Regions from separate parts of the Thermobifida halotolerans genome, predicted to be linked through region 1. Evidence: riboswitches for the same ligand, from Rfam matches in the RefSeq annotation. Region 1 holds a riboswitch; each other region holds the start of a gene.
What was found. Region 1 has a riboswitch for thiamine pyrophosphate ahead of tenA (thiaminase II). Riboswitches for the same ligand answer to the same signal wherever they lie in the genome.

Region 1 (7,699 bases):
CACCGGCCACCCGCGCTGGTGCATCAGCAGTCCGAGAATCAACTGCGATCCGCCCGACGTGCCCGCGAACACCAGGTAGCCGACCGCCTCCGACGTCAGTCCCACCCGCAGCAGTTCGACGGCGCTCAACGCGAAGACGAGCCCCGCCAGTACGAAGACCAGGATTCTGGCCCAGCGGACGGGGCCGGGCAGGACGTCTCGCATCGCTCTCTCCACTGTCACACTCCCCGGTCAGTGCCGTTTCGGAACGGGAGCGCCCGGTCTGGGACCCGTTCCGGGCACCCGCTGGGGAAGCCGGCCGCCCGGTGCGTTCTGGTTGCTGCGGACCGCGGACTGGGACGGACCGGCGTAGGTCGCCCAGGACGGCCGCACTCCCCAGGACTGTCCGGGGCGCTCCTCCGTCTCGGGCTCCTCCTGGTACGGACCGTCGATGTCGTCGAACTCGACCAGCACCCCCTCGCCGGTGGCCGTGGCCCGGGTCGCACGCTTCAGGTGCTTGCCCGCGACCCTGCCCGCCGCGACGGCACGCTGCTGGTCCCGGTCGGTGAACGCGTCCAGGATGACACGCGGATGGCTGCGCAGCCCGTCCGCGATCCGCTCGACCAGATCGGGCTGCCGCTCGCCGTCGGAGACAGCGGACAACCGGAGGGGCTCACCATCGGTGGGAAGGGAGGAGACAGGCATTCAGAAGTCCGGTTTCACACACTGAGTTGCCGCTTGCTCGTTCGTCCGGCGAATCCGAGCGGTGGCGTGCGGGAACAGGACCGATCGCCCGGACTCCCGTCCACCCTAAGCCACCGGAACCGCTGTTTTCCGCGCGGTACCGATCTGTAACCCGGGCTGTCCGATATCGAAGCCTCTTCGTGTGCCTCGGAGGAGGATCTCATGGGATCATCTTCTAACCATCCCTTATCGTCCGTTGTGCACCTTTCGAGCTGGTGCCCCGGCCAGGCACACCGACCCCCGGAGTCCCACCCCTCTCGCGGAAAGCTCTCATGTCCGACGACGCCCCCACGCCCGCAGACTCCTCCCCAGACGCCCCGCCGCGCCCGCGCCGCCGCGGCAAGCGGCGGGTGGTGCTGTGGACCTCCCTGGTAGTGGTCGTGGCCCTGTCCGCCTGCCTCGGCACGGCCTACGCCTACTACCGGTCACTGCGCGCGAACATGGTCCAGCACGACCTCGCCACCGTCCTCCCCGAGGAGGAGCGGCCGCCCAAGATCGGCGACGCCGTCAACATCCTCTTCATCGGCTCCGACGGCCGGGAGGGCGGCAACGCGGCCTACGGCGGCCGGGACTTCGTCGGCGAACGCTCCGACTCGCTGCTGCTGGCGCACATCTCCCCCGGCAACGGGGTCACCGTCGTCAGCTTCCCCCGCGACTCGCTGGTGCAACTGCCCCAGTGCAACCCGTACGGAGAGACCGAGGGAACCCACGGCTACTACGGCATGATCAACGCCGCACTGTTCCACGGCGGACCGCCCTGCGTGGTCAGGACGATCGAGTCGCTGACCGGGATCCGCGTCGACCACTTCGTGCACCTGAGCTTCGTGGGTTTCCGGGAGATGGTGGACGCGATCGGCGGCGTGGAGATGTGCATTCCCGAACCGATGCACGACGAACGCGCCAAACTCGACCTGGAGGCGGGAAACCAACTGCTGGACGGCGAGGACGCGCTCGCCTTCGTGCGTGCCCGCTACGAGATCGGCGACGGCGGCGACCTGGGCCGTATCGACCGCCAGCAGATGTTCCTCGGCGCACTGGCCTCACAGGTGCTCAGCAGGGACGTCCTGGGCGACCCCGGCAGGCTGAACGCGCTGCTCACCTCGGTCACCCAGTACACCGCGACCGACTCGGAACTGACCCTGGACACCATGCTGTCGATCGGGTTCACCATGTCCGACGCCAGACCGAAGGACATCACCTTCTACACGGTGCCGTCCTGGCCCGCCCCCTGGGACCCCAACCGGGTGGTCTGGAACGAGGAGAAGGCCGAGCGGCTGTTCCGCGCCATCCAGGAGGACAAACGGGTGGACGACGCCCTGCTGGAGACCGGACGGCCGCAGGCCGATTCCAGCCCGTCGGCCAGTCTCACCCCGTCCTACCCGGCGGAGCCCTCCACCGAGCCGGAGCCGACCCCGTCCGCGACCCCCGCCGACGCGATCGAGGGACGCGACGCGACCGCGAACCCGTGCGTCAACGGCCTCGGCCTGGGCACGGAGGACACGGGCGCCTAGGCGGGCGAGGCGACACACCGCGTGACAACGACGAAGTCGGCCGGGTCCGCGCTCCCGGCCGACTTCGTGAGCGGCGCGTATCGGCTGCGGAGCCTGCCCGGAACAGCCGAGAGGAGTTCCCGCGCCCGCCCCCTGGGGGGCCTTCTCAGTGCGGCGGTCGAGGACCGCACTCCCGACCGCCACCATCAGTCAACCCCATCCCACGAGCGCGCAACATCGGCACAAAGACCGCATTCTCCCGGGGCTTTGGTCCCACGACGCGACTGGTCACGGCGTTTTCCGCAGAACCGGCCACCCACGGGGCCGCGTTCGTGCTACGGTCACTGACCACAGCGGGCCGTCACCTTGCGTAGGCAAAACATCACCCAAGGGGCCCGCGTGTCGTCGCACACCCGGAGGACGCCATGGCGTGGAGGAGACAGGAGGGACGCACGTCGCGTCTCCTCGCCGTCGCCCGCGCCGCCCGCTCCCTTCCGGTGCGGCGCGCCCTGGCCATCGGAGGTCTCACGCTGACCGCCTGGGCGCTCGGCTCGGCGGCTCCGGCGCTCGCCGACACGTTCGACACGGTCACCGAAACCGCCCGGCTCCGGGACGGCCAAGCCGTGGAACAGCACAACGTCGAGTTCACCGCCATAACCGAGACCGTGACGCCCCCGGTCGACCCCGACACCACTTCGGTGCCAGCGGTCGAATCCCCGCAGATCATCGACGTCGACCCGTTGCTCGACCTGGCCACGACGGAGACGGACGCGCTCCCGGTCCCGCCGGTCGAAAGCGCCCCGGGCGTGTCGGAGACCGCCCGTACCTCCGACGAGGACACGGACTCCCCGGCCTTCCACGACGACTCCGCGACCGGTGCCGCCACCGGTGCCGCCAAACACGACGCCGACCCCGCGCCCCACGAGCCCGAACGGTCATCCGCCGTCGAGGCCACCCCGGACACCGACGACTCCGCATCGGAGCCGTCGGTGTCCGCGGCGCCCGCTCCCACCCAGCCCGCCCAGGCACAGCAGCAGGGCCCCTCGTCCTCCGGAGCGCTCGCCGGCTACCTCACGTACCCGCCCGCCGCGCCGCGCCGCGACGCGCTCACCTCCACGGTCGGACACTCCACCGCGCTGCCGCCGCAGCAGCACGTGGCCGACCCGTTCTTCTCCCCCGACTAGGCCGCATCGGCCCCGGGCCCGCAGTCGCGCGCCGATCCCGGCACCCGCTCACGCCGTGACCGCGCCGCCTGTCCGGTGGCCGACCGGTCCCGTCAGAACCGAGCGACGTCCTCCGCACCCGATCCGGCCCGCGTTCCCAGCCCGCTCTGGGGGTTGACCTGAGTTCCGCGCACCCGTCCATCGCGGGGTTCAGGTCAGCCGGGCGGCCCGTCGAACCCCTCGGCTGACGCGCCGGCGCAACGGAATCGCGCACCCACACGCAGACTCCAGCGCACGGTCGCACATCTCGTGTCATTCCCTTCACAACGATCAGGGAGGAATCCCCGTGTCCGAATTCATCCGCTCCGCCGTGAAGACCTTCGTCCTCTCCGCGGGAACCGCCGGTCTCCTCGCCCTGGGCGGCGGCGTCGCCTCCGCCGCCGCACCGACCGCCGACGACCTCACCAACCCGCTCGACGGGATGGGCGTCAGCCTGCCCGGCGAGCAGCTTCCCACGGACTCGCTGCCGGGCGACCTGGCCGGAAACGAGATCGTCGACATGAGCGCGCCGGTCGTGGAGTCCGAGGACGAGCCGATGGTGTCGGGCGACCTGGCCGTGCTGCCCGAGGGTAAGGACACCCTCCAGGTCATGCTCGACGAGATCGAGCACCAGTCCATGGTCCACCAGGGTGAGGTCGAGTCGCTCCTCGGCGGGGCCACCGAGCAGACCTCCACCAGCGACACCGTCGGCTCGGTCACCGGCTCCGCGCCGGGCGTCGTGCCGCAGCGCGGCGCCGCTCCCGCGCAGCCCGCCGCCGAGGACCCCGCCAAGTCGCTGGGCCTGTCCACGGAGGGCCTGGTGGGCAAGGGTCTGCTGGGTGAGGGCCTGCCGCTGTAGCCACCGTCGACGGGACGGCCCGGGGTGTGCCGGCCGCGCGGACCGGCACACCCTCCAGAAGAATCAGGTCCCGTTCGGAGGAGTCCAGTCCTCCAGGGACCACGCCATCTCCCAGAACCGCACCTCGTAGTGGCAGCTGGCCACGAACGCACGCTCGATCCGCTCCCGCTCGGCGGGACCGGCCTCGGCGGCCAGCACGTCCAGCCGGGAACGCAGCGTGAGGAGCTTCTCCGTCATGGAACGCTCGACGTAGAAGTCCCACCAGCCGTGGAAGGGGTGGTCGGCGGCGAGAGGAGTCTCCTCGGTGAAACGCCTCGCCGCCCACAGGTAGGTCCACGGGCACGGCAGCAGCGCGGCCAGCAGCACGCCGAGCGTGTCGTGCCCCGCCGCCGTCATGTGGTTGATGTAGGCCTGCGCGCTGGGAGCGAGCCGGTCGACCTGCGCCTCCTCGTAGGAGACGCCCGCGTACTCGCACAGCGCCTCGTGTGCCCGGCTCTCCTCACCGAGGATGAAGGCGGCGCTGTCGTGGAAGAACCGCATCCACTCCCGGTCGGGCGACAGCGCCAGTCCCAGGCCGTAGCAGCGGACGTAGGCGGTCAGGTACTGGTGGTCCTGACCGACGTAGTGCAGCACCTGCTCCTTGGCCAGGGTTCCCTCGCGCATGCCCTTGAGGAAGGGATGCTGGTAGAAGGCTTCGAACAGGTCCGAGTGCCGACGCCCCAGGTCGGCGGTGAAGCCGGTCTCATCGGCGGCAACAGGAAGTACGCCCACCGTTCCTCCGCTCGTGCTAACGAGATCAGGTTCGACGGGTTCGGGCCCGCGGCCCGTCTCAGTCCCCGTATGGGACACCCCGCGTGGTTACGTCCGCCACTCTAGCCGTTCCGCTCCGCGTCCGACAGTGAGGGGTACGCGATGGCCGCCGGACCGGCCGAGCGGGCGGTCGCCGCCGGCCCCGGGGAAGGGGGATCGACGGAGGAGCCGCGGAGGAGGTCAGCGCCTCGTCGGGATGCGCCGCCCGGTGACGATGTCGGTCACGATGCGGATGTAGTGCGAACGGGACCCCGGCGCCCAGGGGTTCAGCGGCAGCGCCTCCAGCACCGCCCGCTCCGCGGGGTCGTCGACCGCCCGGCCGAGACCGATCACCATGACCGACCAGCCGGTGCGTTCCGTCACGTCGTAGTCGTCCACCTCGAACGCGACCACCGTGTCCTGGGTGGCCTGCGCGAGCTTGGACCCGGGCGACGTGCGGATGATGATGTCCGTTCCCAGCATGGCGAAGTTGACCGGCTGGACGGCGGGGAGCGCCTGGTCGGTGAAGACGATGCGTCCGATCGGGGCCTGGGACAGCAGCCGCAGGCACTCCTCCCGTGCGAGCACCTCCAACCCGGCCGTGTCGGTGGCGACCGCGTTGTGCCCCTCCACGTTCATGCGTGTTTTCCCTTCTGAGCGCTCTGTCCTCCCGGGGAGAGTCAGATCTCGTTCTTCGCCCGCAACTGCGCGACGAGCACCGCCGCCTGGGTGCGACGCTTGAGGTCGAGCTTCCCCAGGAGGCTGGAGACGTAGTTCTTCACGGTCTTCTCCGCGAGGAAGAGCCGCTCCCCGATCTGCCGGTTGGTCAGGCCCTCCCCGATGAGGTCGAGGATCTGCCGTTCCTGCGGGGTGAGCACGGCGAGCGGGTCGGGCCTGCCGCTGTTCTCACGCAGCCGCTCCAGCATGCGTCCGGTGCTTCGCGGATCGAGCAGCGAACCGCCCGCCGCGACCGTGCGCACCGCTCCGACCAGGTCGGATCCGTGGATCTGCTTGAGCACGTATCCGGCGGCGCCCGCCATGACCGCTTCGAACAGCGCCTCGTCGTCGGCGAAGGAGGTGAGCATCAGGCAGGCGATCTCGGGGTGACCGGACCGGATCTCGCGGCACACCTCGACCCCGGAACCGTCGGGCAGCCGCACGTCGAGCACCGCCACGTCCGGCCTGACCACGGGAATCCGGTGCAGCGCCCGCTCCGCGGTACCGGCCTCGCCGACCACCCGCAGGTCGCCCTCGTCCTCCAGCAGCGAGGCGACGCCTCTGCGCACCACCTCGTGGTCGTCGACCAGAAACACCCTGATCGGGTCAGGCGTGCTCGCCTGCGGCATGGCTGCCTCCCTGGTTCTGTCTCCTCCCTTCGACCGTAGCGGCCCCGGTGCGGGGGCGCCGCGCCGAACGACTCGATTACCACTGCCAAAGGTCCCGAACCCGGTGCCCGCCACCCGGTGGAGCCCTCTCGGGCGCACCGGAGGCGCGGGAGAAAAAAGTTTCCGGCTGGGGAATGATGCGAGTAGCCACCCTGTTGTGCAGGGTGTGGGTCGGTGCGGTAGCAAGTGTCCCCCGGGCTCCAACCCTTAGCCTTCGCGGAATACCGCGTCCGGACACCACCTCGGTGGCGTCCCGGACGGTCTCCGGAGCCGCGTTGCGCACTCCGCCGTGAGGCGACCGCCGCACCAACCCACAGCAGTGAAGACCCCGCCGGCGACCTCCCGCCCACGGGCGCACCGGAGGCGCGGGAGAAAAAAGTTTCCGGCTGGGGAATGATGCGAGTAGCCACCCTGTTGTGCAGGGTGTGGGTCGGTGCGGTAGCAAGTGTCCCCCGGGCTCCAACCCTTAGCCTTCGCGGAATACCGCGTCCGGACACCACCTCGGTGGCGTCCCGGACGGTCTCCGGAGCCGCGTTGCGCACTCCGCCGTGAGGCGACCGCCGCACCAACCCACAGCAGTGAAGACCCCGCCGGGTTCGCCCGGCGGGGTCTTCGCGTCTCACCGGTCGGTCACAGTCCGGCGATGCCGACGTACTTGGTCTCCAGGTACTCGTCGATGCCGACGGTTCCGCCCTCGCGTCCCAGCCCGGACTGCTTGACTCCCCCGAACGGGGCCGCCGGGTTCGACACGATCCCCTGGTTGAGTCCGACCATTCCGGTCTCCAACGCCTCCGACACCCGCAGCGCCCGCCCCAGGTTCTGCGTGAACACGTAACTGACCAGACCGAACTCGGTGTTGTTGGCCTCGGCCAAGACCTCCTCCTCGGTCTCGAAGGGGATGACCGGCGCGACCGGGCCGAAGATCTCGGTGCGTGACACCTCACTGTCCTTGGGAACGTCGGCGAGCACGGTGGGCCGGTAGAAGTAGCCCGCGCCGTCCTCCTGTTCCCCACCGACCAGCACCCGCGCACCGCGGTCCACCGCGTCGTCGACGAGCCCCTGCACCTTGGAGCGGGTCTTCTCGTCGATCAGCGGTCCCACATCCACCTCGGCCTCGGTGCCGCGGCCGACCCGCAGCGCGGCCATGCGTTCGCTGAGGCGGCCCGCGAACTCCTCGGCCATCCCGGCCTGCACGTACATCCGGTTGGCCGCGGTGCACGCCTCACCGGTGTTGCGCATCTTCGCCAGCAT
Region 2 (7,699 bases), 1.1 Mb from region 1:
TTCCGCGTGGCCCTGGAACAGCGCCGCCCCGGCACACCGCGCGCCGCCGACGCCGTGGCCGTCGCCGAACGGGCCGCACGCGCCACCCCCCTGCGCATGCTGGTGCTGGGACCGCTGATGCACGCCGCCGGCCAGTGGAACGCCCTGAGCATGCTGTTCCGGGGGGCGACGACGGTGCTCAACACCGACCGCGTCTTCTCCCCCACCCGCATCGTGGAACTCGCCGACCGCGAGAACGCGCAGATCGTGCAGTGCGTCGGCGACGCGATGGCCCGCCCCCTCGCCCAGGAACTGCTGCGCAGCCCCGGCCGGTGCGCGGAGCTGACCACAGTCAGCTCCGGCGGCACCCCGCTCACCCCCACCGCGCGGCGTCTGTGGCGGTCCTGGCGCCGCGACATCACCGTCAACGACAGCTACGGCGGCAGCGAGACCGGCGTGTGCGGAGCGGCGTCGGCGACGGGCAACGGAAAGACGCGCTACTTCTCCATGGGAGCGAGCGTGGCCGTCCTCGACGACCGGCTGCGCCCGCTGCCGCCCGGCTCCGAGCAGATCGGCCGCATCGCCCGCACCGGACGCATCCCGCTGGGCTACTACAACGACCCGGTGAAGACCGCGCAGACCTTCCCCGTGGACGCCGACGGCCGCCGCTGGGCGATCTCCGGCGACTACGGCACCGTCGCGGCGGACGGGTCCGTCGAACTGCTGGGCCGCGGGTCCACGGTGATCAACACCGGCGGCGAGAAGGTCTACCCCGAGGAGGTCGAGGCGGTCCTGAAGTCGCATCCGGGGGTGGCCGACGCCATCGTGGTCGCCGCCCCCGACGAGCGGCTGGGCCAGCGGGTCAGCGCCGTGGTCTCCCTGGTTCCCGGGCGGCGGCCCAGCGACGCGGAACTGCGCTCCCACTGCCGCGTCCAACTCGCCGGATTCAAGGTGCCGCGCACGATCCGCGTGGTGGACGAGGTCAGGCGGACCGCCGTGGGCAAGCAGGACTACCGGTGGGCCTCCAGGGTGGCCCGCGAACCGCAGCACGCGCTGTCCGGCTGAGCACCGCGCCGCTGTACCCGCGCCGACGGCGGCGGTGCGGCTCTGTCGCCGTGTCAGCCCGCTCCGCCCTACACTTGGTGCCTGCCTGCCGGACCACATCGACCTCCCCGCGAGCGCACCGCGCCAGGCAGCCCTTCCGTTTCCGCTGGGCGTCGACACCCCGCACCCGCCCCGGCACGGTGCGGGACGTGCCCGACTCCCCTTTCACGACGAGAAGTAGGACATGGCGAAGTCAATCGGCACCCATCTGCTCAACGGCGTGCGCGGCGGCCTCATCGGAACCGCCGAAGTCGTCCCCGGTATCAGCGGCGGAACCGTCGCGCTGATCACCGGCGTCTACGAGACGCTCATCGGCTCGGCGGGCCACGTGGTCAGCGGGGTCAGACTGCTGGCCGCCGACCTCGTCCGCGGCAGGGGCCTGGCCCGCGCCCGCGAGGAGTTCGGCAGGGCCGACTGGGGGACCATCCTCGCCCTGCTGGTGGGCATGGCCCTGACCGTGCTGGTCGCGGCGAGACTGCTCGCCCCCCTGGTCGAGCACAACCCCCAGGAGTCCTACGCCCTGTTCTTCGGGCTGGTGCTGGCCTCCCTGTGGGTGCCCTACTCGGCGTCCGGGCGGCACTGGAGGATCGGCGACTACCTGATCGCGCTCGCGGTGGCGGCGGCCGCGTTCTTCCTGACCGGCCTGCCCCCCTCCGAGGTGGAGCCCAACCCCCTCATCGTCATGGGCGCCGCCTCGGTCGCGATCTGCGCGCTGGTGCTGCCGGGGGTCTCGGGCTCGTTCTTCCTGCTCACCTTCGGCCTGTACACCACGACGATGGACGCGATCAACAACCGCGACCTCGGCTACATCGCCACCTTCGCCGCGGGCGCGATCATCGGCCTGGCCCTGTTCGTCAAACTGCTGCAGTGGCTGCTGGACCGGTTCCACCACCTCACCCTGGTGGTGATGACGGGACTGCTGGCCGGATCGCTGCGGGCGCTGTGGCCGTGGCAGGACGAGGGCCGCGGCCTGCTGGCCCCCCAGGACAACCTCGTGCTGTGCGCCGTGCTGGCCCTGGTGGGCGCGGCCCTGGTCATCGGCATCATCCTGGTCGAGTACCGGCTGACCGCCCGCGGTGGGCAACCGTCCGGGCCCGCCTCTCCCTCCGTCCGGTCCGGGGACAGCGACGAGGTCCTGCACTGATCCCGCCGCCCGTACCGGCGTCGGGGAGCCGAGGCCGCCGGCCCCCTCGGGCCGGGGCGCCCTGAAGGCCCTCTCCCGGCCTCCCGCACCGCTCGCGCCGCCCCTCCGCGCCGTCGGAGGGGCGGCGTCGCGTTGCTAGCCTTGCCCTGTGGGCGCGGGGTGCCGACCCTCCCGGTCGGCTGAGAGAACACCCGCTGAACCTGAACTAGGTAGTACTAGCGGAGGGACGTCCCGGTGAGTCACAACATCCTGTCCATCGCGGGCACCGACCCCAGCGGCGGAGCGGGCATCCAGGCCGACCTGAAGGCGTTCTCGGCGCTCGGCGGCTACGGCATGACGGTGGTGACGGCACTGGTCGCGCAGACCACCACCGGTGTCAGCGAGGTGCACGACGTTCCGGCCGCGTTCGTGCGCAGCCAGCTCGACACCCTGCTGACCGACGTGCGGGTGGACGCGGTCAAGATCGGCATGCTGTCCAACACCGAGGTCATCGAGGTGGTGGCCGCGGCGATCGACGCCTACGACCTGCCCAACGTGGTCGTCGACCCGGTGATGGTGGCCAAGAGCGGCGACCGCCTGCTGGCCGCCGACGCCGTGGAGGCGCTGCGCACCGAACTGCTTCCCCGCGCCGACCTGATCACCCCCAACCTGCCCGAGGCCGCCGACCTGCTGGGCGAGGCCGAGGCCGCCGACGAGGCGCAGATGCGCTCCCAGGCCGAGCGGCTGCTCGCCCTCGGCCCCCGGCGGGTGCTGCTCAAGGGTGGCCACCTGTCCGGCGCCACCAGCACCGACCTGCTGCTGTCGGCCGACGCCCCCGCGGAGGTCCTGACCGCCGAACGGGTGTCCACCACCAACACGCACGGGACCGGGTGCACGCTGTCCTCGGCGGTCGCGGCGCTGCGCCCGCAGCGGCCCACCTGGTCGCAGGCGGTGCGCGAGGCCAAGGACTACCTCACCGAGGCACTGCGCCACGCCGACGAACTCGAGGTCGGCAAGGGCAAGGGGCCGGTCCACCACTTCCACGCCTGGTGGGGCAGGTAGGTCTTCTCGCCCCCGGCCCGCTGGGCCAGGGACCGCTCCGGTTCGTCGGCGCACCCGGGGCGCCCCGGTCCGGACACCGCACACAGCGGTGCGGGCGGGTGGGAACCCCGGGGTTCCCACCCGCCCGCACCGACTCACCCCCGCAGGGCTGGTCCCTCCGGGCCCGGCCGCGGCCTAGGACTTGACGTCCACCAGGTCGGGGTCGCGCCAGTTGGGGTTGGCGAAGTACTTCTTGGTCTCGGCGACGACGATCGGCGACAGCAGCAGCAGACCGAGCAGGTTGGGCAGCGCCATCAGCCCGTTGGCCATGTCGCTGAACGTCCAGACCAGGTTGAGCTCGGTGGTCGCGCCGACGAACACCACGGCCACGAACACCAGGCGGAACGGCACCACCGCGACCCGGCCGAAGAGGTAGTCCATGCAGCGCTCGCCGTAGTAGCACCAGCCGACGAGCGTGGTGAAGGCGAAGAACACCACGGCGATCGCGACGGTGTACTCACCGAGCGGCGCCAGCGCCGGGGAGATGCGGCTCAGTCCCTCGGCCATGCCCAGGGAGGTCATCAGCGAGCCGTCGTCCCTGCTGCCCTGTTCCCAGGCCCCGGTGACGATGATGACCAGGCAGGTCATGGTCACCACGACGATGGTGTCGATGAAGGTCTGGGTCATGGAGACCATGGCCTGGCGGACGGGCTGGTCGGTCTTCGCCGCGGCCGCGGCGATACCGCCGGTGCCCAGACCGGACTCGTTGGAGAAGATGCCGCGCGCCACGCCCTGCTGGATCGCGAACAGCAGCGCCGAGCCGAGCAGGCCACCCGTGGCCGCCGCACCGCTGAAGGCGTCGGTGAAGACCAGGACGAGCGCCGCCGGGATCTCCGGGACGTGCACGATGAGCACGACCACCGCGATGAGGATGTAGGCGACGATCATGATCGGCACGACGCCCGCGGCGAACCGGCCGATGCTCCTGATACCGCCCAGCACGACCGCGCCCACGACGACGACCATCACGGCCCCGGTGACCCAGGTGGGGACCGACCACACGCTGCCCAACTGGGCCGCCACGGTGTTGGCCTGCGTCATGTTGCCGATGCCGAACGCCGCGACCGCGCCGAACAGGGCGAAGAGGGAGCCGAGGACCATGCCGAACCCGCCGCCGATCCCGTGGCGCAGGTAGAACATCGGACCGCCGCTCTGCTCGCCCCTGGCGTCCTTGCGGCGGTACTTCACGCCGAGCAGCGCCTCGCTGTACTTGGTGGCCATGCCCAGCAGGCCGGTCACCCACATCCAGAACAGCGCTCCGGGACCGCCCACCCCGATGGCCAGGGCCGCACCGGCGATGTTGCCGACGCCGACCGTGGCCGCCAGCGCCGTGCTGAGCGCCTGGTAGTGGGAGATGTCGCCCTCGCCGTGCTGCTCCTTGCGGCGGACCAGCGCGAGCCACAGCGCGTGTCCGAGGATCCGGAACTGCAGTCCGCCGAGACGGACCGTCAGGAAGACTCCCGTGAGGAGCAGCAGCGGAATGAGGACGAATGGCCCCCATATGACGCTGTTCACCTCGGAGAGAATTGACTGGACTTCTTCCATCGCCGCTACCCGCCCTCTACCAGGTCACAGATTTTCCGCAGTATCCCTGTCACCCAAAGTGACCGAACGTGTCAATAATCGCGAGGAATGTGGGGATCATGGACGGTCATTTGGTTTTGCGCAACTGTAGCGCCGAGGCCACCCATTCACCCGTTTTCCGCCATTATGTCATGCACCACTTATGAATTCTTTATTTATCTGTTCCCTCTGACCAGGTTTGGGCCAGGCGGCTCAGCGCACGTGCCGCCGTCTCCGGGTCGGCGCCCCGACCCACCGCGATCCCCAGCAGGTAGGTGGTGAGCGGAGCCGCCGGCCGGGCCACCGAGTGTGCGGCGTCCCGGGCCAGGTCGAGGACGCGATCCACGTCCTTCCGGTCGACCTCCTCGGAAAGCTCCAGTTCGGCGCAGACCAGTCGCGCCCATTCCACGAGTGTCACCGTCTCTCCTCCTTCGTTCCGGCGGCGCCTTCCGCGCACCGCCCGTCACATCGTGCCGTGAACCGGCTCGGGGGCGCATCCGCCATGACACGGACCCCTCCGCGTCCTTTGGCGGCGCGGGCCCCGAGGACGCCGCGAAACGTCCCGTCCATCGACCTCCACCGGGCGTTCACTCCGCGAGCGGAACCGGTTCACACACGCTGCCTACCGTCGGTTCGGTAAGGCAGCCCATCCTCGTCCGTGAGGAGAAGCCGATGCCCTCCGTCCCCCCGACCGGTGACGCGCCGCTCCGGGTGGCCATCGTCACCGAATCGTTCCTGCCACAGGTCAACGGCGTGACCAACTCGGTCTGCCGCGTCGCCGAACACCTCGCCGCCACCGGGCACCAGGCGGTGATCATCGCCCCCGGCCGGGGCCCCACCCACTACGCGGGCTTCCCGGTGATCCGCCTGCCCGGAATGTCGCTGCCCGGTTACCGCTCCTTCTCCGCCGGACTGCCCACGCGCCGACTGATGACGGCGGCCCTGCGCGCCTTCGCCCCCGACGTGGTGCACCTGGCCTCGCCCGTGCTGCTGGGCCACGCCGCAGTCGAGGCCGCCCGCAGCTGGGCGCTGCCCACCGTCGCGGTCTTCCAGACCGACCTGGTGGGATTCGCCCGGCGCTACGGCATCCCCGCCTCCCGCACGCTCTGGCCCTACCTGCGCCAGATCCACTCGGCGGTGGACCGCACCCTCGTCCCCTCCACCCCGACCCTGCGGATGCTCTCGGCCCAGGGGTTTCCCCGGCTGAACCTGTGGCCGCGCGGCGTGGACGGCGAACGCTTCAACCCCGCGCACCGCGACGAGGAACTGCGGCGGCGGATCGCTCCCGACGGCCAGGTCATCGTCGGCTACGTGGGGCGCCTGGCGCGCGACAAGCGCGTCGACCTGCTCAGCCACGTGCAGAAACTACGGGGGGTGCGGCTGGTGGTGGTCGGCGACGGCCCCGACCGGGCCCGGCTGCGCCGCAGACTCCCCGACGCGGTGTTCACCGGTCAGCTCACCGGCGCGGACCTGTCCCGGGTGTATGCGAGCCTGGACGTCTTCGTGCACACCGGCGCCGACGAGACCTTCTGCCAGGCGGTGCAGGAGGCGCTGTCCTCGGGGGTGCCCGTGGTGGCCCCGGCCGCCGGAGGGCCGCTGGACCTGGTCGGCGACGGAGAGAACGGGCTGCTGTACGCACCCGACTCGGTCCGGGAGCTGCGCGTGGCCGCCGGACGCCTGGTGCACAACCCCGAACTGCGGTCACGGTTGGCCGCCGCGGCCCGCCCCAGCGTGCGGGGACGCTCCTGGGAGACCGTCAACGAACTGCTGGTCGCGCACTACCGGGAGGTCACCGCACCCAGCGCCAGCCTCGTCGACCGCCCCGGCAGCCGCGCCGCCTGACCCCGTCCGGAAGGCACGCCTGCCTCCCCGCCGCGGACGCGGCGGCACGGCTTGGCGCTACGCTGGCCCCGATGGTGCGGGGCGACCCGGTCCCCTTCCGCTCCGGTCGGGCCGCCCCGCACCACGGACCTGTCCTACCCCGTTTCAGCTCGCCATAGCGCTCAGCGCCGTGTTCTCCTCGCTGCACACCTCGTCGAGCACCTCGCTGAGCCGGTCCAGGTGGGCGCGGATCCACGGCAGTGCCGTGGGGTCCTCGGCCGCCAGGGCGCTGTAGCGCTGCGCCTCGGTCTCCCCGTACAGCAGGCTGGTGGCAGCCCGCATCCGCAGCGCCTCGGCGCCCTCCCCGAACTCCGCCGCGGGCAGCACCCCCATCCCGTAGCGCTCCAGCAGCATCCGGGCGAGCTCCGGTCCCGTGGTCACGTCGTGCTCGGCGGCCAGCCACTCCCGCCAGGCCCCGAAGTCCGGATAGAGGTAGAAGGCGGCCTGGGGGGCGATGACCGTCACCCCCGCGGCGAGGAACCGGTCGGCGACGGCCCGGGCGACGATCCCGTGCAACCGGCGGCTGCGGTTGACCATGTCGGCGATCTCGGAGGGCTCGCCGAAGGCGTAGGCCGCGGCCCGCTGGACCGGACCGGCGGGACTGGACCAGATCTCGCTGGCGATGCCCAGCAGGTCGGCGTGCAGCCGCCGTCCCGTCTCGCTGTGCGGTAGCCGGGCCACGCCGATCCGCCAGCCGCCCAGAGCGAGGTTCTTGCTCAGTCCGGTGGTGATGACGGTGCGCTCCGGGGCGAACTCGGCGGGGCTGTGCACCACCGTGGTGGGGGCGTGCACCAGGTCGCGGTAGATCTCGTCGGAGACGACCAGCAGGTCGAGTTCGCGGGCGACCTGGGCGAGGCGGCGGACCGTGCCGCGCGACGCGACGGTCCCGGTGGGGTTGTCCGGCGAGGTGACGATGACCGCGCGCACGTCGCGTCCCTCCGCGCGGGC
Region 3 (7,699 bases), 1.1 Mb from region 1:
CGCAGTACCTCCAGGATGGCCTCCTGCACCGCCGGGTTCTCGAAGTTGAGGTCCGGCTGGTGGGAGAAGAACCGGTGCCAGTAGTACTGTCCGCGCACCTCGTCGTAGGTCCAGTTGGACTGCTCGGTGTCGACGAAGATGATGCGCGCGTCGGCGTAGCGTTCGGTGGTGTCGGACCAGACGTAGAAGTCGCCGTAGGGGCCGTCGGGGTCCTCCCGGGATGCCCTGAACCAGGGGTGCTGGTCGCTGGTGTGGTTCATGACCAGGTCGGTGATGACCCGGATGCCGCGTTCGTGCGCCTTCTCCACCAGTTCGATGAAGTCGGCGATCTGCCCGAACTCGGGCAGGATCTTCATGTAGTCGGAGATGTCGTAGCCGCCGTCGCGCAGCGGCGACTCGTAGATCGGCAGCAGCCACAGGCAGTCGATGCCCAGCCACTGGAGGTAGTCGAGCTTCTCGATCAGACCGCGCAGGTCGCCGGTGCCGTCTCCGTTGGAGTCGTAGAAGCCGCGGACCAGGACCTCGTAGAAGACCGCGTGCTTGTACCAGTAGGGATCGCGCGGCTTCTCGTGGGTGAACGTGTCGGGCACGGACACAAGGGGTGTGCGGCTGGTGCCGGGAACCGGCTCGGGTGTGGTCATCGACTTCTCCACCTGTGTTGGCTGTCCACTGCGTTCCCACAGGGCCCCGGGTGCGGGCGTGATCAGTCCGGGGCCCCTACGGCAGAGGTGACTGTGAATACGTGAGCGGTCTGGACGTGTGGGTCGAGGCGGACATAGTTGGCCCCTACCCAGTAATATGAGTGGCCCGACAACTGGTCGGTGACCGTGATGTGGTCGTCGGGTGCGAAGCCGAGTGCGGGCATGTCGAGCCATACGGTCGCTTCGCGCGTGTGGTGCGGGTCGAGATTGGCGACGACCAGGATGATGTCGTCGGGACCCCCGTCGGCGGAGGCCAGCCGCTTCGAGTAGCAGATGATCTCGGGCTGGTCGACGTGGTGGAACCGCAGGTTGCGCAGTTCTTGCAGCGCCGGGTGGCTTCGCCGCAGGTAGTTTAGCTTGCGGATCAGCGGGGTGATGGTTGTTCCGGCCGCCTCGGCCGCGTCCCAGTCGCGCGGCCGGTACTGGTACTTCTCCGAGTCCAGGTACTCCTCGCTGCCCGGCTTCAGCGCCTGGTTCTCGCACAGCTCGTAGCCGGAGTACATGCCCCAGGTCGGGGAGAGCGTGGCGGCCAGGATCGCCCGCACCTCGAACGCCGGACGCCCTCCGTGCTGCAGGTAGGCGTGCAGGATGTCGGGGGTGTTGACGAAGAAGTTGGGGCGCATGTACGCGGCGGCGTCGCCGGTGAGTTCGGTGAGGTACTCCTCCAGTTCCTCCTTGGTGTTGCGCCAGGTGAAGTAGGTGTAGGACTGGTGGAACCCGATCCGGGCCAGGGTGTGCATCATCGCGGGCCGGGTGAAGGCCTCGGCGAGGAAGATCACGTCGGGGTCGGTCTCGGCGATGTCGGCCAGCAGCCGCTCCCAGAACGCCACCGGCTTGGTGTGCGGATTGTCCACGCGGAAGACGCGCACGCCGTGGGACATCCAGTGCCGTACGATCCGGCGCACCTCGGCGAAGATGCCCTCGGGGTCCTTGTCGAAGTTGAGCGGGTAGATGTCCTGGTACTTCTTGGGCGGGTTCTCCGCGTAGGCGATAGAGCCGTCGGCGCGGATCGTGAACCACTCGGGGTGCTCCTTGACCCACGGGTGGTCGGGGGAGCACTGGAGGGCCAGGTCCATGGCGATCTCCAGGCCGAGTTCGCGGGCGCGGGCCACGAAGGCGTCGAAGTCCTCGATGGTGCCCAGGTCGGGGTGGATCGCGTCGTGGCCGCCCTCGTAGGAGCCGATCGCCCACACCGACCCGGGGTCGCCGGGCTGGGAGAGGGGCGTGTTGTTGCGCCCCTTGCGGAAGGAGTGGCCCACCGGGTGGACGGGCGGCAGGTAGACGACGTCGAAGCCCATGTCGGCGATGGCGGGAAGACGTCTGGCGGCGGTGGCGAACGTTCCGGAGCGGGGTTCGCCGTCCTCGGTGTCGAGCACCGCGCCCTCGGAGCGAGGGAAGAACTCGTACCAGGAGCCGAACAGCGCGCGGCGGCGGCTGACCACCACGGGGAAGCGTCTGGACCGGGTGACGAGTTCACGCAGCGGGCGCTCGGCCAGCTCGTCCAGGACGAGGTCGGAGACGGCGAGCGCCAGTCGTTCGTGGGCGGGGCGGGACTCGTCCCGCATGGCGGCGGCGACCTCGGCGACCGCGGGGCGGCGCGGGACGCGTCGGGCGACGCGGTCGAGCAGGCGGGCGCCCTCCTCCAGCATCAGGTCGACGTCCTGGCCGAGCGGGATCTTGATCTCGGCGTCGTGGCGCCAGGTCGCGTACGGGTCGCTCCACGCCTCGATGGCGAAGGACCAGCACCCCTCGGAGGTGACGGTGACCTCGGCTCCGTAGCGGTCGGTGCCCGGGGTGAGTTCGCGGAGTGGGACGAGGGGCTGGCGGCGGCCCTCGGGAGTGTAGAGGACCACGCCTACGCCGAGCGCCTCGTGCCCTTCACGGAACACGGTCGCGCGCACGGGGAAGGTCTCGCCGACGACGGCCTTGGCGGTCCCGGCTTCGACCACGGGCGAGACGTCAAGAATGGGAAATCGTCCGATCACGGGTGCACCATCGAGATGTTGAGGTGTGGGCGGTTTGGTGGGTTCTGGTGGATTTGAGGGCGGATGATGGAGTTTGGGCGCGGCAAATAGCCCGAAAGGTCACCTGTGTGGGTTTTCGGGATGGAGTGGTTGGGTCGTTCCTGTGTCTATCGTCAGGCCGGATTCCCCGCTCTCCGACAGTCCGAAGGGATTTATTTTTGTGAGACTAGTCACAGATTCGCCGGCTGTCCAAGAGGAACACCCGGAGGTTCGGGAAACCGGAAAGGCGGACGGAGGGCGGACCCGCTCCGGCGGCTCCGGCGCCTCTCCCACCTGCGGACTCCCTGTCCTCTTCATGTAAACAACGCGAAACACGGGAGAATTCTCCGTGACACAGGGCGGGGTTAGCATCGCCGCGCCCGCTGTTTCCGCCGCGAGGGTCAAGAGTTTTTCCGGAAAGAGTAAAACTTTTACAAAAACGCCCTCGCCGCGAATGATCCCCGACCGCCGGGGGATGATTCGCCGACATTCGGGACGGGGCGGCGTGGAAGGCTCGCATGCGGCCGGTCTGTTGGTTAGCCTCCCGTTTGTGAAGGCCATTCGTAGGTTCACCGTCCGCACCGTTCTGCCCGACGAGCTGGCTTCCCTGGGCAGGCTCGCCGCCAACCTGCGCTGGGCGTGGCACGCTCCCACACGCGCGGTGTTCGCCGCGGTCGACCCCCAGACCTGGGAGTCCGTGGGCCGCGACCCGGCCCGGCTGCTCGGCGAGGTCCGCCCCGAACGACTCCGTGAGCTCTCCCGTGACGCGGAGTTCCGCGCCCGACTCGACGAGGCCGCCGCCAACCTCGACCGCTACCTCGACTCCCCGCTGTGGTACCAGCGGTTCGCGGAGGGGGCCGAGACCGCGCCTCCCTCGGCGATCGCCTACTTCTCCGCCGAGTACGGCCTGGACGCCGCGCTGCCGCAGTACTCCGGCGGACTGGGCATCCTCGCCGGAGACCACCTCAAAAGCGCCAGCGACCTGGGGGTCCCCGTCATCGGCGTGGGACTGCTGTACCGGCACGGCTACTTCTCCCAGTCGCTGTCGTCCGAGGGATGGCAACTGGAGCGCTACCCCGAGATCGACCCGCGCGGCCTGCCCATGACCCGCCTGGAGGACGACGGGAGCCCGGTCTGCGTCACCGTCGCCCTGCCCGACGACCGGCTCCTGACCGCGCACGTGTGGGTGGTGCGCGTGGGCCGGGTGCCGCTGCTGCTGCTGGACGCCTGCCAGGAGGACAACGACCCCGAGCTGCGCGACGTCACCGACCGTCTCTACGGCGGCGGCAACGAGCAGCGACTGCGCCAGGAACTACTGCTGGGCATCGGCGGGGTGCGGGCGGTGCGCGCCTACTGCGCCCGCACCGGCCACCCCGTGCCCGAGGTCTTCCACATGAACGAGGGGCACGCCGGGTTCCTGGGCCTGGAGCGGCTGCGCGAGTACATCGAGACCGTCGGCCTCGACTTCGACGAGGCCCTGGAGGCCACCCGGGCGGGCACGGTGTTCACCACCCACACGCCGGTGCCCGCCGGAATCGACCGGTTCCCCCGGGACCTGGTGGAGCGCCACTTCAGCGGCCCGGTCGCCCTGCCCGGGCTGCCCGTCGAGCGGGTCATGGCACTGGGAGCCGAGACCTACCCGGGCGGCGACCCGGACGTGTTCAACATGGCCGTGATGGGCATGCGGCTCGCCCAGCGGGTCAACGGGGTCAGCCGCCTGCACGGCGCGGTCAGCCGAGAGATGTTCGGCGGGCTGTGGCCGGGCTTCGACGTCGACGAGGTCCCCATCACCTCGGTCACCAACGGCGTGCACGCGGCCACCTGGGTGTCGGAGGAGGGGATGGAGACGGCCCGGTCCCTGGTCGCCGACCCCGAGGAGTTCGACACGCCCCGCGGCTGGGAGCGGATCGTCGACAAGGGCGAGGACGAACTGTGGCGGATGCGCTGCCGGTTGCGCGAACGCCTGGTCGCCGAGGTCCGTGCGCGGCTGCGCGTCTCGTGGCGGCAGCGCGGGGCCACCGAGGCCGAACTCGCCTGGATCGACGACGCGCTCGACCCCGACGTCCTCACCGTCGGCTTCGCCCGCCGGGTGCCCTCCTACAAGCGGCTCACCCTGATGCTGCGGGACCGGGAGCGCCTCGCCGCGCTGCTGCGCCACCCCGAGCGGCCCGTCCAGATCGTCATCGCGGGCAAGGCGCACCCCGCGGACGAGGGCGGCAAGCGGCTCATCCAGGAGATCGTGCGCTTCGGCGACGACCCCCGGGTGCGGGACCGCATCGTCTTCCTGCCCGACTACGACATGGCGCTGGCGGCCGCGCTGGTGCGCGGTTGCGACGTGTGGCTGAACAACCCGCTGCGCCCGCTGGAGGCGTGCGGCACCTCCGGTATGAAGTCCGCGCTCAACGGCGGCCTCAACCTGTCGGTCCGCGACGGCTGGTGGGACGAGTGGTTCGACGGCTCCAACGGCTGGGCGATCCCCACCGCCGACGGCGTGAGCGACCCCGACCGGCGGGACGACATCGAGGCCGCGGCACTGTACGACCTGTTCGAGGAGCAGGTCGCGCCGCTGTTCTACGACCGGGACGAGGCCGGACTGCCCAAGCGGTGGCTGGAGATGGTCAAGCACACCCTGGTCTCGCTGGGGCCCAAGGTGCTGGCCACCCGCATGGTCCGCGAGTACGTGGAGCGCCTCTACCAGCCCGCCGCGGTCTCCTCCCGGCGGCTCGTCGCCGACGGGCAGCGCGGCGCCCGCGAGCTGGCGGCCTGGAAGCGGCGGGTCCTGCACGCCTGGCCGGGGGTGCGCATCGAGCACGTCGAGGTGGCCGGCAAGGACGGACCGCCGCAGCTCGACGGAGAGCTCGTGGTGCGGGCCACCCTCGTGCTGGGCGGGATCGACCCCGAGGACCTGAGCGTGGAGGTGGCCCTGGGCCGCGTCGACGAGGCCGACGAACTGGTGGAGCCGTCCTTCACCGAACTGACGCCCCTGGAGGACCGGGACGTCGCGCCACCCCTGGTGCGCTTCGCCGGGACGGTCCCGCTGGACCGCGCGGGCGCGTGCGGCTACACGGTCCGGGTGCGGCCCAGGCACCCGCTGCTGACCCATCCGGCCGAGATGGGCGTGGCCGTGGTCCCCGAGCCCGCCACCGGGATCGGCGGTCTGGTGCTGCGCTGATCCGCCCGGCCCGCCCGGCCCGCCCGGCCCGCGCGGGCCGGGCTCAGCAGCGCCTGGACGGGCGGGGGTGCGCGCCGAGCAGTCGGCCAGCCATGTCGCTGGGGGCGGCGACCTCGTCGGAGGCCAGGGGGCGGAGAAGCGCTGCTCGGCGTCGTCGTGCGTCCCCTCGAACAGACCGTCGCCGACACCGCGGCCTGGTACCGCGCCCACGGCCGCCCTTCCCGGCCACCGGCCGCTGACCCGTCTTCCGCCCCGAGAGGAACCGCGACCCCACCCGCCCCGAACGCCACACCGCCGCGGCGGCCCGGACCGGGAAACGGCCGGGGCGGCTTGACCCGCGGCGCGGGCGTACGGCCATAATGATGGGGACAACCGAACGACAGGGGAGCGCCTCAGCGCTGAGAGTGCGGCACAGCCGCAGACCCTTACACACCTGATCTGGGTAATGCCAGCGAAGGAAGTCGTGGGAACCGCCACCGGTGGCGTGCTCTCGCGCACCGGTGCTCCCGGTGCGCACCACCCACACCGCCGGTGTGCGCTCTTGGCCGCAGAGCCCTCCGTCATGCGCGAAGGGACGACGACCATGACCACCCCGGCCGACCCCCAGTCCGGGCGAGACCTCAAGACCCTGCTGAACTGGCGCACCGTGGACATCGTGGTGGCCGCCGTCATCGGCGTCGCCGTCGGCATCGTGTTCTGGCTGTGGAGCGCGCTGTGGAGCGCCACCACCGGCCTGTTCGCCTTCTTCCCGCCCGCCCAGGCCGTCCTCTACGGCATGTGGATGGTGCCCGGAGTCCTCGGCGGGCTCATCATCCGCAAACCCGGTGCCGCCCTGCTGACCTCCCTGGCGGCGGCCTCCCTGGAGATGGTCCTGGGCACCGCGTGGGGAACGGCCGTGCTGGTCTCCGGTGCCCTCCAGGGACTGCTGAGCGAACTGGCCTTCCTCGCCCTCGGCTACCGCCGCTGGGGCATGGGCGCGGCCGTCCTGGCGGGAGTCGCCGGGGGAATCTCCCCGGCCATCCGGGACAACATCACCTCCCACATCACCTGGCCGCTGTCCCACCAGATCGCCTACGGGGTGATCGTGCTGATCAGCGCGGGCGTCATCGCGGGAATGGGCTCCCGGGTCCTCACCACGCGCCTGGCCGCGGCCGGGGCGCTGGCCCCCTTCCCCTCCGCGCGGGGATGACCCGGTGTCCGCCGCGAACCGCGACGGCGGCCCCGGCGCGCGCGTCGAACTCTCCGGCTGGGGCTGGAAGCACGCCGGGCGCGCCGAGTACACGCTGCGCGATGTCGACCTGGTGATCGAGCCGGGCGAGCGCGTCCTGCTGCTGGGCGCGTCCGGCGCGGGCAAGAGCACCCTGCTGCACGCGCTCGCCGGACTCGCCGGACCCGACGGCGCCATCAACGGGGAACAGGAGGGCCGCCTGCTCGTCGACGGGGAGCCGGCGGCCCGGCGGCGCGGCGCGATCGGCCTGGTGGCCCAGGACCCCGAAAGCCAACTGGTGATGGCCCGCGCCGGGGACGACGTCGCGTTCGGACCCGAGAACCTGGGTGTGCCCCGCGCGGAGATCTGGGCGCGCGTGGACGAGGCGCTCGCACGCGTCGGCTTCCCCTACGGGCGGGCGCACTCCACGGCGGCGCTGTCCGGCGGCGAGAAGCAGCGGCTGGTCATCGCCGGAGTACTCGCCATGCGGCCCCGGATGCTGCTGCTGGACGAACCCACCGCCAACCTCGACCCGGCGGGCGCGCGCCTGGTCCGCGACGTCCTCGCCCGACTGCTGGACGACACCGAGGCCACCCTGGTGCTGGTCGAGCACCGC
Region 4 (7,699 bases), 1.8 Mb from region 1:
GATGACGGGCACTCCCGCCTCCTCCACGATCAGTTCGATGTTGTGCGGGTTGCGGATGCCCATCCCCGAACCGATCGGCGCGCCCAGCGGCATCACCGCGGCGCAGCCCGCCTGCTCCAGCCGGCGGGCCAGCACGGGATCGTCGTTGGTGTAGGCGAGCACGGTGAATCCGTCGTCCACCAGCCGCTCGGCGGCGTCCAGCAGCTCCACCGGGTCGGGTAGCAGGGTGCGCTCGTCGGCGACCACCTCCAGCTTGACCCAGTCGGTCCGCAGCGCCTCGCGGCCCAGCCGGGCGGTACGCAGGGCGTCGACCGCGGTGAAGCAGCCCGCCGTGTTGGGCAGCGGCCGGATGCCGTTCTCCCGCAGCACGTCCCAGACCGATCCCTGGGCGCTCGGGTCGACCCGGCGCATCGCCACGGTGGTCAGCTCGGTGCCGGAGGCGCGCAGCGCGTCGGCCAGCACCCGCAGCGACGGCGCGCCACCGGTGCCCATGATGAGCCGGGAACCGAACTTCTGCCCGGCGATCACCAGGGGATCCTCGGCGACGCCGGAGCGGGGTGTCTCGGCCACGGTGTCGGTCATGTCAGCCTCCCTGGACCGCGGTGAGCACGTCGACCCGGTCGCCGGGGGACACCACGGTCTGCGCCCAGGCGGTCCTGGGCACCACGTCGTCGTTGAGCGCGACCGCCACCCCGGACTCCGCGCTGGTCAGTGAGCGCACCACGTCGGCCACGGTGGTGTCCGGATCGAGTCGGCGCTCCTCGCCGTTGATGATCGCGTTCACGGTCGTTCGACCCCTTCCGATGGTGAGGTGGCGGACGGGATGCGATCCGCCGCGAGATGGTCGGCGTACCCGGGCAGCCGCCCCGTGGCCAGGGCCTCGGCCATGGCGTCCCCGGTGGCCGGGGTGAACAGCACCCCGTGCCGGAAGTGCCCGACGGCCAGGTGAAGTCCCCGCACCCGGGTGGGCCCCAGCAGCGGCTCGTTGTCGGGCGGGCCGGGGCGCAGCCCCACGCAGGTCTCGGCGATCTCCAGTTCGGTGACCCCGGGAACCAGTTCGCGGGCGTCGCGCAGGATCTCCCAGACCCCGCCGACGGTCAGCCGGGTGTCGAAGCCCATCTCCTCCTGGGTGGCGCCCAGGACGATCTCACCGTCGGCGCGCGGCACCAGGTAGACGGGAGAGCCCCTGACCAGGCCGCGCACCGTGCGGGCCACGACCGGCTCCGCCCCGGCCGGGGTGCGCAGCCGCAGCAGTTGCCCCTTGACCGGCCGTAGCGGGGGCACCACACCGGCGGGCAGTCCGGCGATCCGGGAGGTCCACACGCCCGCGGCGAGCACCACCTGGCCCGCGTCGACGGTGGCGCCGCCGCCCAGGGCCACGCCGCGCACGGTGCCGCCGTCGACCACCACCCGCGTGACCCGGTCGGTCACGAACACCGCGCCGCGCGCCGCGGCGGCCGAGCGCAGCGCCGCGGCCAGGCGGCGCGGGTCCACCGAGTGGTCGTCAGGCGCCAGGATGCCGCCGCGCACCGAGGGGGCCAGCATCGGTTCGAGACGGCGGCACTCACGCGAGGTGAGACGCTCGGTCCTGACGCCGAGCCGGTCGCGCACCTCGCCCAGTTCGGTGAGCGTGGCCAGGTCGTCGGGGTCGAAGGCCACCTGGAGGGTGCCTTCGGTGCGGTAGCCCGGGTCGACGTCGGTGTCCTCGGCGAGCTCGGCGACGAAGCCGGGGTAGCGGTCCCGGGAGCACAGCCCGAAGCGCATCAGCGACTCCTCGCCGAAGACCGCCTCGGTCGCGGGGGTCAGCATGCCCGCGGCCACCCCCGACGCGGCGCCCGGCTCCTCGGCGCAGACCACGGTCACCCGCATGCCCAGGCGGGACGCCCGCCAGGCGGTGACCAGACCGATCAGCCCGCCCCCGACGACCAGTACGTCCGGGGATGAGCGCGTGTCCACAACGCTCCACTCCCTTCGCCGGTATGACCCGGATCAGGTTCTGCGGTCGGAGGCTGGCAGCCTCCCTCTCAGCCGGGTTCCACCCGGCTCCCGCGGGGATTTCGCTTCCGTCCGCATTCTAGGTCGCCCACGCACAGGCGGGGAAAAGACCCGATGAGTACGCCCAAAGCGATCACGGGCGGTGAGGGGAGGCGTCCGGGCGCGGGGTGTGGGAGATTGGAGCCGTGACCCAGATCGATCGTGACACCGATGCTCTCGTGGGTGAGTGGCTCACGCTCAGGCAGGCGGCCGCGGCGCTCAACGTCAGCCCCAACCGCGTCAAGCAGATGATCCGCGAACACAAGCTGCTGGGCGCCACCCGGGCGGGGGAGGTCTCGGTGCCCGCCGCGTTCGTCGTCGACGGCACCACCCCCAAGGGCCTGCAGGGGACGCTCACCCTCCTGGCCGACAGCGGCCTCACCGAGGAGGAGGCGCTGCGCTGGATGTTCACCGCTGACGACAGCCTCCCGGGCACCCCCATCGAGGCCATCCGGTCCAACCGCGGCACCGAGGTGCGCCGCCGCGCCCAGGCGCTGCTGCTGTAGATGGTCGGCGCCGGGAACCCTCCGCGGCACGGTGGTCCCGGCGCCAGGAGCGACGGAGGGAAGACGTGGACCAGACCCTGCGGGAACGGCTCGCCGCAGCCCGGCTGTACCTGTGCACCGACGCCCGCACCGAGCGGGGCGACCTCGCCGAGTTCCTCGAGGAGGTGCTGGCCGGGGGCGTGGACATCGTGCAACTGCGCGACAGGAACCTGGACGTGCGCAAGGAGATCACCGCGTTGGAGACCGTGCGCGAGGCGTGCGAGCGCCACGGGGCGCTGGTGGCGGTCAACGACCGCGCCGACATCGCCCACGCGGTCCACGCCGACGTGCTGCACCTGGGCCAGCGCGACCTTCCGGTGCACCACGCCCGCGCGATCCTCGGCGACCGCCCGCTGATCGGCCGCTCCACCAACACCGCGGAACTGGCCGCGGCGGCCGACCGCGAGGAGGGCGTCGACTACTTCTGCGTCGGTCCGGCGTGGGCCACCCCCACCAAGCCGGGACGCCCCGCGGCCGGTCTCGGCGAGGTGGCGAAGGTCACCGCGTCCGGTCCGACCCGTCCCTGGTTCGCCATCGGCGGTATCGACCTGGACAACCTCGACCAGGTGCTGGCCACCGGAGCGCGCCGGGTCGTGGTGGTGCGCGCCATCACCGAGGCCGAGGACCCGCGCGCGGCGGCCGCCGAGTTCAAACGCCGCCTGACGCAGGCCGGGACGCGCTGAGGAGCCGAAACGCCCGCTGAGCGGTCCGACCGCTCAGCGGGCGGGCACGCCGTACTTGTGGATCGCCGGGGCCTGGGCGGCCAGGATCAGCCCCTCGTGCCGGGCCCGGGCGGCGAGCATCCGGTCGAAGGGATCGCTGTGGTGGCGGGGGAGCGCTCCGGCGCGCGGTCCGTGCCCGACGGTGACGGGGAGCTCTTTGAAGCGGTGGTGCCCGATCCGGTGGGCGAGACCGTCCGGTGCCTCGAGTGTGCCGACCGATCTTTTGACACCGGTCTCCCCGCGCTGACGGAGCCCACGAACACCTCCGGCGAGTTCTCGATCGCTCTACGAGACCGGGTGGCAGCGGTTCGCTGCGGGAGAGCCACCGGAGCAGAATGTGTGTCCAGCAGGAGCTTCACTACGGCAGCTCCCCGTTGAAGCCCGCCAGGGTCCTCGCATCGAGTTCGTCGAAGTCGCCATGAATGACGGCCCTACCCTCCCAACCCCCTGGAGTACGCGGCGGCTTTTCGCGGCGCAGAGGGATCACCCGGCCAGGAGGCCCCCCGTTGGGGGGCAGGGTGACCTCATGTCCGGATTCGAGGTCACGCTGCAGTTCCGTGATCTGACGGCCGATGCCGTCGGGAGCATACTCGTGTTCCGGCTCCGTGAGACCGTCCGCTCCGGTTCCTCCTGGCGCCAGGGGAGCCGTCCGGTCACGGAGCCGCCACCGCTTTGCCGGAGCCGCCGAACAGCGGCGCGTGCGACAGCGCGCTGGGATTCTTGCGCAGGTAGCCCTCGATGGAGCGGGCCGGGTGGCCGGTCAGTCGCGCGACGGTCGTACTGACCGCGTCCAGCTCCCCGGCGGCGATGGCCGCGCACGCGCCGACGCGCGTCTCGACCTCCTGCTCGGAGGCGCCCCGGGAGCGGAGGAAGCCGACCGCCTCCTCGGTGGTCTGCGGGACGTAGACGATGGTCCGGCCGGTCAGCGTCGACAGCCGGGTGGCGGTGCGCCCCAGCGACACGGCCTCCGGTCCGGTGACGTCGTAGACCCGGTTCACGTGCGCCCGCGGGGCGCGCAGCACGGCGGCGGCCACGTCGGCGACGTCGTCGCGCGACACCCAGGCCACCCGCCCCTCCCCGGCCGGGCCGCGGATCGTGCCGTCCTCACCGATCCAACCGGGCAGCAGGTCCAGGTACAGGCTGGGCCTCAGGAAGGTGTGCGCCACCCCGGTGGCGCGGATGAGCGCCTCGACGGCGTGGTGGTCGCGGCCGAGCGCGCACGCCGCGTCCGCGGCCGCGTTGAGGAACGACAGGTAGACGATGTGGCGTACGCCCTCCGAGACGGCCGTCTCCACCACGCGGCGGTGCAGTTCCCCCCGGTCGCGCGCGTCGGCGGCGGCGACCAGGAACAGCACGTCCGCGCCGCGGACGGCGCGCCCGAGGGCGGGAAGATCCTCGTAGGCGGCCATCACCGCGCTGGACTTCGGCAGTTCGGGCGCGCGGTTGAGGTCGCGGACGACCAGCCGCTGCGGCAGGCCCAACCGTGCCAGTCGGGCGGCCACTCTGCCGCCGAGCGCCCCGGTGGCTCCGGTCGTCGCGATGATGCGTTCCGCTGTCAGATCCTCACCCATGTCTCCTTATCTTCGGCAAACGGCCCGTCGTGCGCACCTACCGGCGCGCCGGTGTCCGTCGGGCGGTCACCACGGGGGCTGCCTCCGAGGGCGCGGAGGTCTAGGATCGCCGCATGCACCCCAACGCTCGCAGGGTCGCCGACCTGCTCGCCGCCCACGGAACCTCCGGAACGGTCCGGGAACTGCCCGACTCCGCCCGCACCGCCGCGGCCGCCGCGGCGCAACTGGGCTGCGAGGTCGGCGCGATCGCCAACAGCCTCGTCTTCGCCGTGCGCCACGACGGCCCGCCCGAGGCCCCGGACGCCGACCTCCGCCCGGTCCTCGTCCTCACCAGCGGTGCCCATCGGGTGGACACCAAGAAGGTCGCCGTCCTCCTCGGGGCGGTGGAGGTCGTCCGGGCCACCCCGGAGTTCGTGCGCGCCCACACCGGCCAACCCATCGGAGGAGTGGCCCCCCTGGGACATCCCGCGCCGATCCCCACACTCGTCGACGAGTGGCTGGACCGCCACGACGTGGTCTGGGCGGCCGCGGGCCATCCGCACACGGTGTTTCCCACCTCGTTCGCGGAGCTGTGCCGCCTGACCGGCGGCACAGCCGCCGATGTCGGACAGGACCGCCTCTGAGGCGGGCGGAGCGCCTAGGGTGGCCGTGTGGACACCGAAATCGAGCTGTGGGAACTCGCCGCACCGGCCTTCGTCAGCGCGCTTCCCGCACTGATCGAGATCTATGCGGCCGCCATGGCCCCGCCGGAGGAGCAGCTTCCGGGACGGCAGGCCATCATGCGCCAGCACGCCGAGTACCCGCTGTTCCGCTCGGTGGTCGCCGTGATCGGGGCGGGGGACGCGGTCGGGTTCGCCTACGGGTTCCCCGGCCGCCCCGGACAGTGGTGGCACGACGTGGTCACCGCGGGACTGGCCCGCACCGACCCCGCGGCGGTGCGCCGCTGGTTCGCCGACTCCTTCGAGGTCGCCGAACTCCACGTGCTGCCGCAGTGGCAGGGCCGTGGAATCGGCCGGGCCCTGCTGCACCGGCTCACCGCGTCGCGCCCGGAGCGGACGGCGGTGCTGTCGACCCACACCGGCCCCACCCCCGCCCACGGGCTCTACCTGTCGTCCGGCTTCGTGGACCTGATCACCGACTTCTACTTCCCGGGAACCCCCGACCGGGCGTTCACCATCATGGCCGCGCCGCTGCCGCTGCGACTCCCGGTCGGTGGGCGCCCACCAGCCGCTGGTAGACCTCGCGGGTGGCCGTCGACCGGTTGAACGTGATGAAGTGGATGCCGGGCGCCCCCTCGGCCAGCAGCCGCTCGCACAGCCGCGTGGCGTGCTCGACGCCGAGCGCGCGCACCGCCTCGGGGTCGTCGGCCACCCGCGCGAACTCCTCGGCCAGGCGGGCGGGGAAGGGAGCCCCCGACAGTTGCTCGGAGCGGGCGATGGTCGAGTACCTGGTGACCGGCATGATCTCGGGGATGATCGGCACGTCGCACCCCCTGGCCGCCACCCGGTCCCGCAGCCGCAGGTAGTCGTCGGGCTCGAAGAACATCTGGGTGATCGCGTAGTCGGCGCCGGCCCGGCACTTGCGGACGAAGAACTCCACGTCGGTGTCGACGTCGGGGGAGCGCGGGTGCTTGTAGGGGAAGGCGGCCACACCCACGCAGAAGTCGCCGCTCTCCCTGATCAGCCGCACCAGTTCCTCGGCGTAGGACAGCCCCTCGGGGTGTTTGACCCACTCTCCCAGCGGGTCGCCGGGCGGGTCGCCGCGCAGCGCGAGCATGTTGCACACCCCCGCGCCCGCGAAGCGGCCGATGAGGTGCCGGAGTTCGCGCACGGAGTGGTTGACGGCCGTCATGTGCGCCACCGGCAGCAGTGTGGTGTCGGTGGCGATGCGCTCGGTCACCTCGACCGTCCGGTCGCGGGTGCCGCCGCCCGCGCCGTAGGTCACCGACACGAAGGACGGACGCAGCGACTCCAGTTCACGGATCGCCCGCCAGAGCATGCGCTCCCCGTCGGGGGTCTTCGGGGGGAAGAACTCGAACGAGAACGTGGGTTCGCCGGTTGCGAGCAGGTCGCTGATGCGGCGCGGCCGGGACACGGGACGCGTGGGTGATCCGAGCATGGCTTCAACTGTAATCGACCATGTCGGTGGGGTTTGTGGCGTGTCGGAGCGGAGACGGGTGTCGGAACAGCCGATAACCTGCCCTCATGACCTCCTCGCACATGTCTCCGGTCGCTTTTGTGCGCCCCGTGATCGACGCGGAGCTCGCGGCGTTCGTCGCGGGTCGACGCTCCCTGCTGTTGGAGATCGGCGCGGAGCTGGAGCCGGTCCTCAACGCGCTGGACTCCATGATCGGCGGCGGCAAGCGGCTGCGTCCGACGTTCTGCTACTGGGGGTGGCGAGGCGCCGGAGGCGGCGAGGAGCCCGGCGTGTACACGGCCGCGGCGGCACTGGAACTGCTCCAGGCGTGCGCGCTGATCCACGACGACGTGATAGACAACAGCGACACCAGGCGCGGCCAGCCCGCCGCGCACCGGAGGCTGGCCGCCCTGCACGAGCAGTCGGGGTGGAGCGGCGACCCGGAGGTCTTCGGGCGGGGGGCGGCGATCCTGCTGGGCGACCTGTGCCTGGCCTGGTGCGAGGACATGTACCAGTCGAGCGCGCTGCCGCCCGAGTCGCTGGCCGCGGGGCGCGGCCCCTTCGACCTGATGCGCACCGAGGTCATGGCCGGTCAGTACCTGGACCTGGTGGAGCAGGCCCGCGGCGCGGACACCGTCGAGGCGGCGCTGCGGGTGATGCGGTTCAAGTCCGCCAAGTACACCGTCGAGCA

Region 2: linked by a shared signal. The riboswitch ahead of thiD (bifunctional hydroxymethylpyrimidine kinase/phosphomethylpyrimidine kinase) and the one ahead of tenA (thiaminase II) in region 1 are both predicted to bind thiamine pyrophosphate.
Region 3: linked by a shared signal. The riboswitch ahead of NI17_RS23915 (ECF transporter S component) and the one ahead of tenA (thiaminase II) in region 1 are both predicted to bind thiamine pyrophosphate.
Region 4: linked by a shared signal. The riboswitch ahead of thiO (glycine oxidase ThiO) and the one ahead of tenA (thiaminase II) in region 1 are both predicted to bind thiamine pyrophosphate.

The regions. Positions count from the first base shown of each region.
Region 1 is NZ_CP063196.1:4,260,899-4,268,597, forward strand. Features, by position in the region: gene NI17_RS19115 (hypothetical protein) at 1-204, opposite strand, end outside; gene NI17_RS19120 (hypothetical protein) at 232-642, opposite strand; gene NI17_RS19125 (LCP family protein) at 996-2,234, shown strand; gene NI17_RS19130 (hypothetical protein) at 2,639-3,397, shown strand; gene NI17_RS19135 (hypothetical protein) at 3,723-4,274, shown strand; gene tenA (thiaminase II) at 4,338-5,045, opposite strand; TPP riboswitch at 5,030-5,137, opposite strand; gene NI17_RS19145 (pyridoxamine 5'-phosphate oxidase family protein) at 5,265-5,702, opposite strand; gene NI17_RS19150 (response regulator) at 5,744-6,409, opposite strand; gene NI17_RS19155 (NAD-dependent succinate-semialdehyde dehydrogenase) at 7,079-7,699, opposite strand, start outside.
Region 2 is NZ_CP063196.1:3,148,125-3,155,823, forward strand. Features, by position in the region: gene NI17_RS14100 (acyl-CoA synthetase) at 1-1,044, shown strand, start outside; gene NI17_RS14105 (DUF368 domain-containing protein) at 1,268-2,227, shown strand; TPP riboswitch at 2,373-2,471, shown strand; gene thiD (bifunctional hydroxymethylpyrimidine kinase/phosphomethylpyrimidine kinase) at 2,462-3,268, shown strand; gene NI17_RS14115 (alanine/glycine:cation symporter family protein) at 3,443-4,852, opposite strand; gene NI17_RS14120 (DUF6457 domain-containing protein) at 5,043-5,288, opposite strand; gene NI17_RS14125 (glycosyltransferase family 4 protein) at 5,543-6,712, shown strand; gene NI17_RS14130 (pyridoxal phosphate-dependent aminotransferase) at 6,857-7,699, opposite strand, start outside.
Region 3 is NZ_CP063196.1:5,403,141-5,410,839, forward strand. Features, by position in the region: gene treS (maltose alpha-D-glucosyltransferase) at 1-641, opposite strand, end outside; gene NI17_RS23905 (alpha-1,4-glucan--maltose-1-phosphate maltosyltransferase) at 704-2,686, opposite strand; gene glgP (alpha-glucan family phosphorylase) at 3,255-5,876, shown strand; TPP riboswitch at 6,248-6,353, shown strand; gene NI17_RS23915 (ECF transporter S component) at 6,460-7,065, shown strand; gene NI17_RS23920 (ABC transporter ATP-binding protein) at 7,070-7,699, shown strand, end outside.
Region 4 is NZ_CP063196.1:582,279-589,977, forward strand. Features, by position in the region: gene NI17_RS02590 (thiazole synthase) at 1-582, opposite strand, end outside; gene thiS (sulfur carrier protein ThiS) at 584-784, opposite strand; gene thiO (glycine oxidase ThiO) at 781-1,956, opposite strand; TPP riboswitch at 1,950-2,060, opposite strand; gene NI17_RS02605 (Rv2175c family DNA-binding protein) at 2,181-2,540, shown strand; gene thiE (thiamine phosphate synthase) at 2,606-3,262, shown strand; gene NI17_RS02615 (SDR family oxidoreductase) at 3,955-4,872, opposite strand; gene NI17_RS02620 (YbaK/EbsC family protein) at 4,986-5,495, shown strand; gene NI17_RS02625 (GNAT family N-acetyltransferase) at 5,523-6,137, shown strand; gene metF (methylenetetrahydrofolate reductase [NAD(P)H]) at 6,049-6,990, opposite strand; gene NI17_RS02635 (polyprenyl synthetase family protein) at 7,077-7,699, shown strand, end outside.